Regions from separate parts of the Rhizobium sp. BR 250 genome, predicted to be linked through region 2. Evidence: riboswitches for the same ligand, from Rfam matches in the RefSeq annotation. Region 2 holds a riboswitch; each other region holds the start of a gene.
The links. Region 2 has a riboswitch for cobalamin ahead of QD336_RS03530 (CbtB domain-containing protein). Riboswitches for the same ligand answer to the same signal wherever they lie in the genome.

Region 1 (4,955 bases), on a different contig from region 2:
CCCAGGGCGCCAATGCGCTGATCATCCTGGCGCAGGACAGCGATGCGATTGGCCCGGCTGTTGAAAAGGCCGTTGCCGAAGGTATTCCGGTCGTTGGTTATGACCGCCTGATCGAAAACCAGAGCGCCTTCTACATCACCTTCGACAACAAGGAAGTGGGCCGTCTTCAGGCTGCTGAAGTCTTCAAGGTCAAGCCGGAAGGCAATTACGTCTTCATCAAGGGCTCCTCTTCCGATCCGAATGCGGACTTCCTGTTCGCCGGCCAGCAGGAAGTGCTGAAGGCCGCCATTGATGGCGGCAAGATCAAGAATGTCGGCGAAGCCTATACCGATGGCTGGAAGCCGGAAAACGCCCAGAAGAACATGGAACAGTTCCTGACCAAGAATAACAACAAGGTCGACGCGGTCGTCGCTTCGAATGACGGTACCGCCGGTGGCGCGATTGCCGCTCTCGCGGCGCAGGGCATGGCCGGTTCGGTTCCCGTCTCCGGTCAGGATGCCGATTTCGCCGCGCTGAACCGCGTTGCGCTCGGCACGCAGACGGTGTCGGTCTGGAAGGACAGCCGTGAACTCGGCAAGGAAGCGGCCGGCATTGCGCTTGCACTCGCCGGCGGCAAGAAGATGACCGAGATCAAGGGCGTCACCACCTTTGATGGCGGCCCGAAGAAGGTGAAGATGCAGTCGGTCTTCCTCAAGCCGATCGCCATCACCAAGGACAATCTCGGCACGGTCATCGATGCCGGCTGGATCAAGAAGGAAACGGCCTGCCAGGGTGTGAAGGCCGGATCCGTCAAGGCTTGCAATTGATCGAATAGGTCCCGGTTGGGCGCCGCGCCATGGTTCATGGCGGGGCGCCCTTTAGAGCATTTTCAGGGGAAGCGGAACGGCTTTCATCCGGACAATGCGTAAGAACAAAAACTTGGATCGTTCTGGCGATTCGAAGAAAAGCCAAAACGATCCAAGATGTGAGGAGCACCGGCAGTTCATGGCCGACATGACCCAATCCAATTCCACAGCGCCCGCCAAGACGGAAAAGACAGGCTCGATTACGCGTTTCATCAGCGCTACTGAGCTGGATACCCGCCTTCTCGGCATGGTCGGCGCGCTTCTTCTGATCTGGATCGGATTTCATATCCTGTCCGGCGGCCTCTTCCTGACGCCGCGAAATCTCTGGAACCTTTCCGTGCAGACCGCTTCCGTGGCAGTCATGGCGACGGGCATGGTGCTCGTCATAGTCACCCGCAATATCGATCTGTCGGTCGGGTCGATCCTCGGTTTTTCCGGCATGATCATGGGCGTCATGCAGGCAGAAATCCTGCCGCAGATCCTGGGCTTCGAACATTGGGCTACATGGATCGTCACGCTTCTGGTCGGTATTCTCGTCGGTGGCGCGATCGGTATGCTGCAGGGCTCGATCGTCGCCTTCCTGAATGTGCCATCCTTCATCGTCACGCTCGGCGGGCTTCTGGTCTGGCGCGGTGGCACCTGGTTCATCACCAGCGGTCGCACCGTGGCGCCGATGGATTCCACCTTCCGCCTGATGGGCGGCGGTACCAGCGGCTCGATTGGCGCGACATGGAGCTGGATCGCGGCCGCCATTGCCTGCGTCGCCATCGTTGCGGCAATCCTGAATTCCCGCCGCCAGCGCCGCCGTTTCGGCTTTCCGCTGCGGCCCGTCTGGGCGGAATATTTTCTGGTGGCGCTCGGCTGCCTCGTCGTCGTCGGTTTCGTGGCCGTGGTCAACAGCTATCCCTGGCCGGTGAACATTGCCCGCAACTATGCCGACGCCAATGGCATTGCCTGGCCGGAAGGCGGATTGTTCATCGCGCATGGCATCGCCATTCCGGTGCTCATGGCGCTCGCGGTCGGCGCGGTCATGACCTTCATCGCGACAAGGCTGCGCTTCGGACGTTATGTCTTCGCCATCGGTGGCAATCCGGAAGCGGCGGAACTGGCCGGTATCAAGACCCGCTGGGTCACGGTGAAGATCTTCACGCTGATGGGCGTTCTGTGCGCCATCGCCGCGGCGATTTCGACCGCCCGCCTCAACGCCGCCACCAATGCCCAGGGTGAGTTGGACGAACTTTACACCATCGCGGCGGCCGTCATCGGCGGCACCTCGCTCGCCGGCGGTGTCGGAACCGTAGCGGGCGCAATGCTCGGTGCGCTCGTGATGCAGTCGCTGCAATCCGGCATGGTGCTGGTGGGTATCGATACACCCTTCCAGCGCATCGTCGTCGGTGTGGTCCTGGTCGTCGCCGTCTGGCTCGACACCATCTACCGCGCCCGCGCCAAGTAAGAACCGAGGAGAACTCCTATGACGGACCAAGTCACGCCCCTCGTGGAAATGCGCAATATTTCCATTTCCTTCGGCGGCATCCACGCGGTGGAAAACGCCTCTGTCGATCTTTTCCCCGGTGAGGTGGTTGCCCTTCTCGGCCATAATGGCGCCGGCAAATCGACGCTCATCAAGATACTTTCCGGCGCTTACCGGCGCGATGGCGGCGATATCCTCATCAATGGCGAGGATGCCGATATCCGCAATCCCCGCGATGCCAAGAAATACGGCATCGAGACCATCTACCAGACGCTGGCCGTGGCGGATAATGTCGATGCGGCGGCCAATCTTTATCTTGGCCGCGAGCTGAAGACGAAATGGGGAACGCTGGACGATGTCGCCATGGAAGCCTCGGCGCGTGAGGTCATGGGCCGCCTCAACCCCAATTTCCGGCGGTTCAAGGAGCCGGTGAAAGCGCTTTCGGGCGGCCAGCGGCAATCCGTCGCCATCGCCCGCGCCATTCTGTTCGATGCCCGCATCCTCATCATGGACGAGCCGACGGCAGCGCTCGGGCCGCAGGAAACGGCGCAGGTGGGCGATCTCGTCAAGGAGCTGAAACGGCAGGGCATCGGCATCTTCCTCATCAGCCACGATATTCACGATGTCTTCGATCTGGCCGACCGGGTTTTCGTGATGAAGAATGGCAAGGTGGTTGGCCATGCCCGCACGCAGGATGTGACCAAGGACGAGGTTCTCGGCATGATCATTCTGGGCAAGGTCCCATCGGGCGCGGTGCCGGGACCGGGCGCGGTCACATTCTGAGATCGTTGGTCTCAATCAAATAAAGATATAAAGATTTCTTTATGTCTATTGACATTGTGACACCCCTGTTGAGAATGGCGGGTGTCATGGTTCTCCGGGGTGATTGTTTCAGCCCGGAGCTAAGAGGGAATCCGGTGCGCCGAAGATCGGCAAGACCGGAGCTGCCCCCGCAACTGTAAGCGGCGAGCCTTTGTCCACAACGTCACTGGGGTGAAAGCCCCGGGAAGACGGGCAAAGGCGGCGACCCGCGAGCCAGGAGACCTGCCAGGACAAAATAACGTCCACGGGCGGGGTGTCCCGGTGGTTGCGCAATGGTTCGGCAAGGCCGGGCCTGCACGCGTCCGCTTTACCCATGCCCCCCAACCAAATGGGGTATGACAATGCCAGACAAGACCATTCCAGTCGCATCGCTCGGTTTTCCGAGGATCGGCCGTCATCGTGAATTGAAGTTCGCGCTTGAAGGCTTCTGGTCCGGAAAGATTTCCGAAACGGACCTTCTCGAAACCGCCGGCAGGCTGCGCGCCGAGAACTGGGCGCTTCAGCGGGAAAAGGGGATCAGCCTTATCCCCTCCAATGATTTCTCCCTCTATGATCACGTGCTCGACACGGCCGTGATGGTGGGGGCCATTCCGTCGATCTACGGATGGACGGGCGGAGATGTCTCCCTGTCGACCTATTTCGCCATGGCGCGCGGAAGTCAGAGCGAGGCCCATGCCGGCTGCGACCACGTTCATGAAGGACATGCGCATCATGGCCAGGGCGTTCCGGCGCTGGAAATGACCAAGTGGTTCGACACCAATTATCATTACATGGTGCCGGAGGTTTCCGAGGAGCAGCATTTCGTGCTTACCTCGCAAAAACCGGTCGACCATTTCCTCGAGGCTAAAGCGCTCGGCATTCACACACGACCCGTCATCCTCGGCCCGGTCACGTTTCTGAAGCTTGCCAAGGCGCGAGAGGCGGCCTTCAAGCCGCTCGATCTTCTGGCGAAGCTGCTGCCCGTTTATGAAGAACTGCTGCGTCGTCTCCGCGCCGCCGGGGCGGATTGGGTGCAGATCGACGAGCCGGTGGCCGTGCTGGATCTTTCAGAGGGCGAACGCCATGCGCTTGCCGTCGCTTATCAGGCTCTGTCAAAGGCCGCGCCTGATCTCAAAATCCTCATCGCCACCTATTTCGGCGGTCTTGAGGATAATTTGCAGGCCGTCGCGGCGCTTCCGGTCGCGGGTCTTCATCTCGATCTGGTGCGCGCGCCCGAAGCGTTGGAGGCCGCATTGAAGGTCTTGCCCGCAAACCGCGTCCTGTCGCTCGGCGTCATTGACGGCCGCAATATCTGGCGTGCCGATCTCGCCGCGATCATCGGCAAGCTGGAAACCGCCATTGCCGAACGGGGTGCGGCGGCCTTTCAAATCGCGCCGTCCTGCTCGCTGCTGCATGTTCCGGTCGATCTCGAACTGGAAACCGGCCTCGATGCCGATCTGAAGAGCTGGCTGTCTTTTGCCACCCAGAAGCTCGGCGAGCTTGCCACGCTCGGCCGGGCTTTGGGTGAGGGCAGGGCCACTGTTGCGCCGGAACTGGAAGCGGCCTCGCGGGCGGTCGCCGCACGTGCATCCTCGCCAAAGGTAACGGATACCACCGTTCAAAAACGCATCGCGACGATCGGCGCCGCCGACAGGCAACGGGCGAGCGCCTTTGCCGAGCGGCAGAAGCTGCAATCGCAGGCCATCGCCCTGCCGCTTTTCCCGACGACGACCATCGGCTCTTTCCCGCAGACGCCGGAGGTGAGGAAAGCTCGCTCCGCGCATTCCAAGGGCGCCCTGACCGACGCGCAATATGAAAACTTCCTGCGGAAGGAAACC
Region 2 (4,955 bases):
CGCCAGCACGATAGCCTCGGTTTCTTCGATGGAAAACATCAGCGGCGGCAGGTTGAAGCCGGGACGCAGGATGTAGCCGACGCCGCGCTCGCCTTCGATGGGCACGCGCATGGTCTGAAGCGCGGCGATGTCGCGATAGACCGAGCGCACCGTCACTTCCAGCATGTCAGCAATCGTCTGCGCGGTCACCGGGCGGCGCGCCAGCCGCAGGATCTGGATGATCTCGAACAGTCTCGATGCCTTGCGCATTGCCGTTTCCTGGTGGTTCTCCCGACACAACTGACACAACGCTGTCAGTTGGCTTTCCCTATAAACGGAAAAACACATTGAGAAACATGGATTTTCCCGAATGTGTCGTGAACCGTTTTGGGAGATACTGACATGAGTTACGCCGAAAATCTCTGGCTTTTCTTTCTCGTCCTGTTCGGCATCATCATCCTGCCGGGCATGGATATGCTGTTCGTGCTGGCAAGCGCGCTGACGGGCGGCAGGAGAACCGGCCTTTCCGCCGCAAGCGGCATGAGCGCCGGCGGCATGGTGCATTCGCTTTATGGCGCCCTGGGTGTCGGCATGCTCGCCGCCTGGATGCCGTCGCTGTTCCTGCCGCTGCTGGTCGCGGGGGCGGCCTACATGGTCTGGATCGGCATCGGCCTGATGCGCAGCGCAATCGTCGTGAATGGTGACGAAGCGCAGGCGAGCGCCTCGGTCAGAAAAGCATTCTGGCGGGCGGTGCTGACCTGCCTTTCCAACCCGAAGGCCTATCTGTTCATGATGGCGATCTATCCGCAATTCCTCAAACCCGCCTATGGCCCGATCTGGATGCAGGGGCTGGTGATGGGCGCGATGGTGGCGGTGACGCAATTCACCGTTTATGGCGCATTGGCGTTGACGGCGGACAGGAGCCGGCAATGGCTCGTGTCCTCGCCTGCCGTCACCATCTTCATCGGCCGTGCGGCTGGTTTCATGCTGATTGCCGCTGCACTTCTCACGCTGTGGGAGGCCCTCTCCTAGACTTCTGTTTTCACGATGGAATTCACCGCAATGTGACTTCTTTTCGCCATCCGGAAAGGGCATCCTCGCGCCGTTCCATCTAGCGCCCGGTGTCCCAGCCGGAATCAAGGAGAGTGTGCATGAAACTGAAAACCATCACGGCGGCCATGCTGTTCGGCTGTCTTTGCGCCGGAGCTGTCTATGCTGCCGGCGAAGTCGAAAAACGTGAAGGCTTGATGAAGCAGATCGGCGGCTCCATGGGTGCGCTCGCCGCCATATCCAAGGGTGAGAAGCCCTTTGACGCTGCCGCTGTCAAGGCCGCCGTGACCACCATCAGCACCAATGCCAAGGCTTTCCCCGATCAGTTCCCCGCCGGCACCGAGACCGGCAGCGCGGCCGCTCCCGCCATCTGGGAAAACTTTGCGGACTTCAAGGCCAAGGCCGCCAAGCTTGGCACGGATGCGGATCTGGTTCTCGCCAATCTGCCCACCGACCAGACCGGCGTTGCCACCGCCATGAAGGCGCTCGGCGCCGATTGCGGCACCTGCCACCAGACCTATCGTCTGAAGAAGTGATCCTTTTCAAAACGCCGCTTCCCGGCGGCGTTTTTTCAGCTCGAAAGACGCCTGATCCGGTCAGGTGAGAATGGGGAGGGGCATGTCTTCCATCTGGACCAAACTTGCGGGCGGCATCGTGGTCGCGGCCATTGCGGGTTACGGTATTTTCGCCTGGGTCACCGCGCCCCAGCGTCAGGCGCCCAGCCATTGGGTCAGCCTTGGCGAGCCGGATCTGGCCAATGGCGAAACGCTGTTCTGGGCCGGCGGCTGCGCAAGCTGTCATGCCGCACCCGACGCCAATGGCGAGGCGCTGTTGACGCTTTCGGGCGGGCAGGCGCTGAAAAGCCCCTTCGGCACCTTCCATGTCCCCAATATTTCCTCCGATCCGCAGCATGGCATCGGTGGCTGGACGCTGGCGGAATTTGGTGACGCCATGACGCGCGGTGTGGGCAGGAACGGCGAACATCTTTATCCGTCCTTTCCCTATGCCTCCTATGCCCGCATGACGCAGAAGGACATCAACGATCTCTTCGGATATCTGAAGGTCCTCCCGGCCAGCCAGAACGACGCGCCGGATCACGAGCTGCCGTTCCCCTTCAACCTGCGCATGGCGCTGGGCGGCTGGAAATTCCTCTATTTCGATCCCGCCGCACCGCCGCGCATCGAACTTGCCAATGCCAATGCCGAATTGCTGCGTGGCCAATATCTGGTGGAAGGGCCGGGCCATTGCGGCGAATGCCACACGCCGCGCAATGCGCTTGGTGGTTTCGTGAAGGATCAGTGGCTGGCCGGCGGCCCCAATCCGGAAGGCGAAGGCCGCATTCCTGATATCACGCCCGGTTCGCAAAGCATCGGAAGCTGGGCCGAAGCCGATATTGCCAGCTATCTGGAAACCGGCTTCACCCCGGAATTCGACAGCGTCGGCGGCTCCATGGTCAAGGTGCAGCAGAACATGGCGCATCTGACAGCCGAAGACCGCGATGCGATTGCCGCCTATCTGAAGGCCATTCCGGCGCGGTAACCCTCAGCCGTCATGCCGGACTTGATCCGGCATCCAGCCACGGCGCGTCTACGCCGTGAAAAGAGTGTCTTGCGATCAAGGACTTGATCGCGCTGGACCCCGGATCAAGTCCGGGGTGACGGGAAAACTCTGCACATAGGCCCAATGGCAACCCCGCGAGCACATCAAACGTGTTGCCGCCATTGACTCCCGCCCGCACCCGACGGATAACAACCCTGTGATGGTTCCTTCCGGGCGTTCCGGAAGGTGAAAAGGGAACACGATAGGGAGAAATCCTCATTCGTGGCTGCCCCCGCAACTGTGAGCGGAGAGCCTGAAACGAAATGCCACTGGCAAGCCATCTCGCCCGGAACCGGAGTTTCCGAGCAGGGTGAGGGCGATACCGGGAAGGTGTTTCAGGTTTTGACCCGCAAGCCAGGAGACCTGCCATCACGGAAATATCCATGCCGGCGGGGTGTCCGGAAGAGCGGAATTTCAGGGCGGCGGGATCAATGCCTCCCTGTGTCAGTCTCGTATCCCCGTGGTGAAGTATATCGCATGTGGTCTTGCGGCTTGTGCCGTTCGGCCGTGTCCAAAGGCGCGGGGTCGCGCCGGAGAGGGGTCACCATGTCCATCAACCAGAATACGGCCAATTCAGCCGCGTCTGCAAAAACAGCCAGCTTCGCGCAATCGCTGACGGCGATCGTGCTTGGCCTGTTCGTCGTCGGTTTTGTCGGCTTTTCCCATGTGGAAGCCGTTCACAATGCCGCGCATGACACGCGCCATGCCAATGCCTTCCCCTGCCATTGAGGGGAAACGGCATGTCATCTTTTCGCAATATCGTCTTTACCGCCATTCTCGTCGGCATTCTCGGCGGTTTCGCCGTGTCTGCCATGCAGGCTTTCGGCACCACGCCGCTCATCCTGCAGGCGGAAACCTATGAAAGCGCCGGTGAAGCGCCGCATAGCCATGATGCGCCGGCGCCCGGCGCTGCCGTTCCCGCCCATGAGCATAATGACGAGGCCTGGGCCCCGGCCGATGGTTTCGAGCGCACCGCCTATACGGTTGCCGCCAATGTGCTGACCGCCATCGGTTATGCGCTGGTGCTGACCGGCCTCATCTCCTTGCGCGGCACCAATACCGGCTGGCGTGAAGGGCTTTTGTGGGGCGTCGCCGGCTTCGCCGCCGTCATGCTGGCCCCGATGATCGGCCTGCCGCCGGAACTGCCGGGAAGCCCGGCCGCCGCACTTGAGGCACGGCAGATCTGGTGGCTCGCAACCGTTGCCGCAACCGCGGGCGGCATTGCGCTCATCGCCTTCCGCCGTGAACCCTGGGCCATTGTGCTGGCGCTGGTGCTGATCGTCGCGCCGCATGTGGTGGGTGCGCCCTTGCCGCCGGAAGGTGAACATGCGCTGGCACCGCTGCCGCTGGAGCGTCAGTTCATCGTTGCCGCCACCATCACCAGCTTCGTCTTCTGGGCGTTGCTCGGCACATTGAGCGCGTTTTTCCTGAAGCGCTTCCAGCAGGCATAAGCCCATGCAGGACGCAGCGGAATGGAGTGAGGAACTCGATGCGCTGCGTTTTGCCGTTCCCGGTCACGACGCGCCCTGCGCCGTGCACCGGCTTGCCTTCAAGGCAATCCTCGGGGCAACCCCGGGACGCGAGGCGGCTCTCGCCTGTTTTCATGATCACGAGGCCGCCTTTACCGCTGCGGCGCTCAGCAAGATAAAACGCTCGAATTTACCCGCCGGCCGCAGCCTGCATCTGAACAGCCGCGATATTCGCCGGGCGATAGCGGGTGAGGGCGATGCGTCGGCGCCTCGCGTTTGCCGGGTGCTTGATCAGTCTTGACTGGCTCGATATTCCCACCTCCGTCATCCCGGCCTTGAGCCGGGATCCAGTCGACGCGCGTCTGCGCGGCGGCGAGAAGAGTCTTTTTCAGCCCAAGGACTTGGGCTGGCTGGATTCCGGCTCAAGGCCGGAATGACGGGGAAGTGGAGGGTTGTAAAGCATTGAGGCGGATGCGCCTCACCGATGCTCCGCCGCAAAAACCTGAAGTTCCGCCTCGGCTTCCGGACCAAAGAGGCCGAGGCTTTTCAGAATTTCCACCGCAAAACTCACCGGCGCGCTGCCGGCCGCCGTGATGATGCCGCCATCGCTGACCGCTTTCGGCTGGTCGCGATAAAGCGCCTCACCGTTGTACGCCGGATAGGCCTTGTGCGATGCCAGTGCATTGCCGGTATGGGCGACATTGTTCAGCACACCCGTGCCCGCAAGCGCGCTTGCCGCCGCGCAGATACCGGCGACCAGCCGGTCCTTCTCGCGAAACCGCTTGACCAGCCCGCCAAGATCGGCAGCCGTTCCCTTTTCCCAGCTGAGACCGCCGGGAATGACGAGCGCATCGATAT
Region 3 (4,955 bases), on a different contig from region 2:
AAGGCTCCTAAGTCCCGCAGGCGAAAAGACGAAACCAGCCTTTTCGGAAGCCGTTGTTTTTGGCGCCGAATCTCTCAAACCTGTTACTCCGGTATTGCAGGCGGCAGCACCGATCCGGGGAGGTGAATCGGGCGTCGCAAAAGTGTCATGTAACTGTCACATAAGCGCGATGAATGCGACATGAACTTTGCGCAACCTGGCGGGCGCGGCGATAACCTTCGTGTGAACGCGGATACCTGTTCGCGCAGCCGGGTTGCGGCATGCAATTGCCGCGTTGCGGAGCGGCCACGGGCGCGGTATTGAATGGGCATGAGCGACAGACACGATATCAAGAACCATCTCCGGATTGCCGTCGGGCAGTTCAATCCGACTGTTGGCGACGTGGCGGGCAACCTCGCCAGGGCGCGTGAGGCGCGGGCCGATGCGGCGACGCAGGGCGCCGATCTTCTGCTTCTGACCGAGCTGTTCATATCCGGCTATCCGCCTGAGGATCTGGTGCTGAAGCCGGCTTTCCTGAAGGCTTGCCTCAAGGCTGTCGAGGAACTGGCGGCCGAAACCGCCGATGGCGGGCCGGGCGTGGTTATCGGTTTCCCGCGTCAGGGCGAGACGGGCCGGCACAATTCGGTGGCGCTTCTGGATGGCGGCAAGATCATCGCGTTGCGCGACAAGATCGACCTGCCGAATTACGGCGAGTTCGACGAAAAGCGTGTTTTCTCCGAAGGGTCGATTTCCGGGCCCTATAATTTCCGCGGTGTCAGGATCGGCATTCCGATTTGCGAGGAAATCTGGAACGATATGGGCGTGTGCGAGACGCTCGCCGAAAGCGGGGCGGAAATCCTGCTGGTGCCGAATGGCTCGCCCTATTATCGCGGCAAGCTGGATGTGCGCCATCAGGTGGCGCTCCGGCAGGTGATCGAAAGCGGCCTGCCGCTCGTTTTCGCCAACCAGCTGGGCGGGCAGGACGAGCTGGTGTTCGACGGCGCAAGCTTCGGCTTTAATGCCGACAAGACGCTTGCCTTCCAGATGAGCCAGTTCGAGGCCACGCTTGCCGTTACCGACTGGAAACGCACCGCGGATGGCTGGCATTGCGAAAGCGGGCCTTTCTCGAAAATTCCGGAAGGTGAGGAGGCGGATTACCGCGCCTGCATGCTGGGCTTTAGGGATTACGTCAACAAGAACGGTTTCAAGAGCGTGGTTCTCGGCCTTTCCGGCGGCATCGATTCGGCGATCTGTGCCGCATTGGCGGTCGACGCGCTGGGCGAGGAGCGGGTGCGCTGCATCATGCTGCCCTACCGCTACACCTCGGAAGAATCGCTGAAGGATGCGGCCGATTGCGCAAAGGCGCTTGGCTGCCGTTATGACATCGTGCCGATTGCCGAGCCGGTGGAAGGTTTTCTCTCGGCGCTTTCCGATCTCTTCGAGGGAACGGAAGAGGGCATTACCGAAGAAAACCTGCAGAGCCGCACACGTGGCACCATCCTCATGGCTGTCTCGAACAAATTCGGCTCGATGGTGGTGACGACCGGCAACAAGTCGGAAATGTCGGTGGGTTATGCGACGCTTTACGGCGACATGAATGGCGGTTTCAACCCCATCAAGGACCTCTACAAGATGCAGGTCTATGCCATTTCCAGCTGGCGCAACGCCCATGTGCCGCCGGGGGCGCTCGGCCCTTCCGGCGAGGTGATCCCCGCCAACATCATCGCCAAGGCGCCGTCGGCCGAATTGCGTCCCAACCAGACCGATCAGGATTCGCTGCCGCCCTATCCGGTGCTGGACGATATTCTGGAATGCCTTGTCGAGAAGGAAATGTCGGTCGAGGAAATTCTGGCACGCGGCCATGATGTGGCAACGGTGCACCGGGTGGAGCATCTGCTTTATCTGGCCGAATACAAACGCCGGCAATCGGCCCCGGGTGTGAAGATCACCAAGAAGAACTTTGGGCGGGACCGGCGTTATCCGATTACCAACCGGTTCCGGGATCGGTGATCGCGGGTAGGTTCGGCGGGCGCTCGGTTCACAATAAGCCTTCGTGTTTAAACGGACGGCGCGGAGAAAACCCCGCGCCGCCCGCTCATCTCAAATGACCTGCCCCACATCGATACGGTTGCCATCAGGGTCTTCAAACACAAAGGCCCTCAGGCCATAGTCCTTGTCCTGCAGCCCTTTGATGATACGCAGCCCATGGCTCTTGCAAATCGCATGCAGCGCATTGACATCGCTCACCAGCATATGCGCCACGTTGAAGGGGGCTGCCTTATGCGTCGGCTGCAATGTCAGGTGCAGTTCGGCATTGCCCTGTTTCAGGATCATGAAACCGACGGGATTGCCGTTTTCGAAGGTCTTTTCGAAACCAAGCACACCGACATAAAAATCATGGGCCTTTTCGATATTCCTGACAGGAAGCATTGCGGCGATCCGCCCGAAGCGGATGCCGTGATCGGCGATGGTATTCATCGCGGAACCTCGGGTCTGGGAGAAACGGCAAGCGGTGCGGACGGTGCCGGGGCGCTGGCGTTTTTTCCGGTTTGAATTTGCAGGACGGTGCCTGCCGCCCTAGGATCATAGCCACGGCGGCGGCGGATGCAAATGGAATGTCTGCGCCGTTCCGGTCGGAACATTGACAAGCCCGGGAGGCAGAATGCGCAGCTCCATCGAAATCTTCAACATCCGCACCGGCAAGATGCGGGTGGTGTGGCAGACAGCTGAGCTGTTTGAGGCGCCGAACTGGTCACCGGATGGCAAATATCTGCTGCTGAACAGCGAAGGGCTGCTTTATCGGCTGTCCCTTGCCGGTGATGTTTCGCCGGAAAAGGTCGATACCGGCTTTGCCACGCTCTGCAACAACGATCACGGTATTTCGCCCGACGGTTCGCTTTATGCCATTTCCGACAAGGTGGAATTCGGCAAAAGCGCCATCTATCTGCTGCCTTCGGCGGGCGGCGCGCCGCGATTGATGACGAAGAACCTTCCTTCCTACTGGCATGGCTGGTCTCCCAACGGGAAAGGTTTTGCCTATTGCGGCATTCGCGATCAGGTTTTCGATATTTATTCCATGGACATAGACAGCGGTGTTGAAACACGCCTTACCCATGGTGAAGGCCGCAATGACGGGCCGGATTATTCGCCGGATGGCGCGTGGATCTATTTCAATTCCAGCCGCACCGGGCTGATGCAGATCTGGCGGGTGCGGGTGGATGGCTCTGCCGTCGAGCGCATCACCGACAGCGCCTATGGCGACTGGTTTCCGCACCCGTCTCCGAAGGGTGACAAGGTGGTGTTCGTTTCTTATGACGGTGATGTCTTCGACCATCCGCGCGATCTTGATGTGCGGGTGCGGCTGATGGATATGGATGGCGGCAATGTCGAAACGCTGTTTGAGCTTTTTGGCGGGCAGGGCACGATGAACTCCCCCAACTGGTCACCGGATGGGGATGAGTTCGCTTATGTCAGATATTTCCCGGTGGGGTGATGCGATTCTGACGAGGTGGTGTACCCCCTCCCGTCATGCTGGACTTGGTCCGGTATCCAGCCAGCCCAAGTCATTGGGCTGAAAGGATGCCCTCCGCTGCGTGAGAGCCGCGTCGGCTGGATTCCGGCTCAAGGCCGGAATGACGGAGGTGAGGAGCACGGTCATATTGTCGCGCGGCCTTGGCGATACTTGCGTTCGCAAGCCTTTTTGCCCATAGCTTTACCAGTCAGGTGCCCGCCCTTGCGGCGGGAGAATCGGGAATCCGGTGAGAGACCGGAACGTGCCCAACGCTGTGAGGCGGATGCTCTTTTTCTCATGCCACTGAAGCAATTCGGGAAGGCGAAAAGGGGCGGATGAAGCTTAGTCAGAAGACCGGCCTGGCAGGATAGACCGAACCGCGCGGACGGCGGCAGGTTGCTGAAAAAGTGCGTCGTCGCTGCAAACCGGCATGGTTTCGGCACCGGCGCGCCCGCATTGTTGGGGATAAACGATGCCGACCGAACCGCCTCTAACCACGTCGCCTGACGTTAACCCATTTAGTCACGCACTTTCGCCCGTCCGCCCGTTTTCCGGGGAGGAGCGCGAGGCGATCTACCGCGCCATCGAGACGCGGCGCGATGTGCGCGACCAGTTCCTGCCGGACCCGCTGCCGGATGATCTCGTCGAGCGCCTCCTGAAGGCGGCGCATTCCGCACCTTCCGTCGGTTTCATGCAGCCATGGAACTTCACCCTCGTCACCGATGGCGCCGTGCGCCAGGCGGCATGGGTGGCCTTCAGCCGCGCCAATGAGGAGGCGGCGGCGATGTTTGCGGGGGAAAAGCAGGCGCTTTATCGCAGCCTGAAGCTCGAAGGCATCCGCAAGGCGCCGCTCAGCATCTGCGTCACCTGCGATCCCACGCGCGGTGGCAAGGTGGTGCTGGGCCGCACCCACAATCCGCGCACGGATGTCTATTCCACCGTCTGCGCCATCCAGAACCTCTGGCTCGCCGCCCGCGCCGAAGGCATCGGCGTCGGCTGGGTCAGCATCTTCCATGACAGCGATGTTCGCGCCATTCTCGATATCCCCGAGCATATCGAGATCGTCGCCTGGCTGTGCCTTGGGCGGGTCAATGAGCTCTATACCGAGCCGGAACTGGCGGTGAAGGGCTGGCGCCAGCGTGTGCCGCTGGAGGAACTGGTGTTTCGCAACCGCTGGGGCGGGCGGTAAGGGAGTTAGACGGTCTGTGAGTGACGTGGAGCCTTGCCGCTTGTTTCTTCTCCCCGCCGGGGAGAAGGTGGCCCGAAGGGTCGGATGAGGGGGCACGCTCTCCGAATATCTCGACCCTTGTCACCTCATCCCGCTGCCGCGGACTTCTCCCCGGCTGGGAGAAGAAGCAAGTGGTACCTGCCCGGATCCAAAACATATGTCACTGCTGCGGCTGAATGCCCTTCAATGCCGGGTTCTTCAGGTCGATCCGGCCCGTCTGGTCCGGCAGGAATTTCG

Region 1: it holds a riboswitch for cobalamin, as region 2 does, so the genes downstream of both, metE (5-methyltetrahydropteroyltriglutamate--homocysteine S-methyltransferase) here and QD336_RS03530 (CbtB domain-containing protein) in region 2, are expected to answer to the same signal.
Region 3: it holds a riboswitch for cobalamin, as region 2 does, so the genes downstream of both, bluB (5,6-dimethylbenzimidazole synthase) here and QD336_RS03530 (CbtB domain-containing protein) in region 2, are expected to answer to the same signal.

Annotation. Positions count from the first base shown of each region.
Region 1 is NZ_JARWKW010000006.1:233,204-238,158, reverse strand. It holds gene xylF (D-xylose ABC transporter substrate-binding protein) at 1-806, shown strand, start outside; gene QD336_RS12145 (sugar ABC transporter permease) at 985-2,298, shown strand; gene QD336_RS12140 (ATP-binding cassette domain-containing protein) at 2,317-3,099, shown strand; cobalamin riboswitch at 3,170-3,382, shown strand; gene metE (5-methyltetrahydropteroyltriglutamate--homocysteine S-methyltransferase) at 3,480-4,955, shown strand, end outside.
Region 2 is NZ_JARWKW010000002.1:103,266-108,220, reverse strand. It holds gene QD336_RS03550 (helix-turn-helix transcriptional regulator) at 1-249, opposite strand, end outside; gene QD336_RS03545 (LysE family translocator) at 382-1,011, shown strand; gene QD336_RS03540 (c-type cytochrome) at 1,131-1,565, shown strand; gene QD336_RS03535 (c-type cytochrome) at 1,648-2,568, shown strand; cobalamin riboswitch at 2,773-3,013, shown strand; gene QD336_RS03530 (CbtB domain-containing protein) at 3,175-3,357, shown strand; gene QD336_RS03525 (CbtA family protein) at 3,369-4,079, shown strand; gene QD336_RS03520 (hypothetical protein) at 4,084-4,398, shown strand; gene QD336_RS03515 (type 1 glutamine amidotransferase family protein) at 4,576-4,955, opposite strand, start outside.
Region 3 is NZ_JARWKW010000001.1:165,491-170,445, forward strand. It holds gene QD336_RS00840 (LTA synthase family protein) at 1-78, opposite strand, end outside; gene QD336_RS00845 (NAD+ synthase) at 310-1,989, shown strand; gene QD336_RS00850 (glyoxalase superfamily protein) at 2,080-2,457, opposite strand; gene QD336_RS00855 (TolB family protein) at 2,642-3,472, shown strand; cobalamin riboswitch at 3,684-3,867, shown strand; gene bluB (5,6-dimethylbenzimidazole synthase) at 3,963-4,679, shown strand; gene QD336_RS00865 (DUF2865 domain-containing protein) at 4,879-4,955, opposite strand, start outside.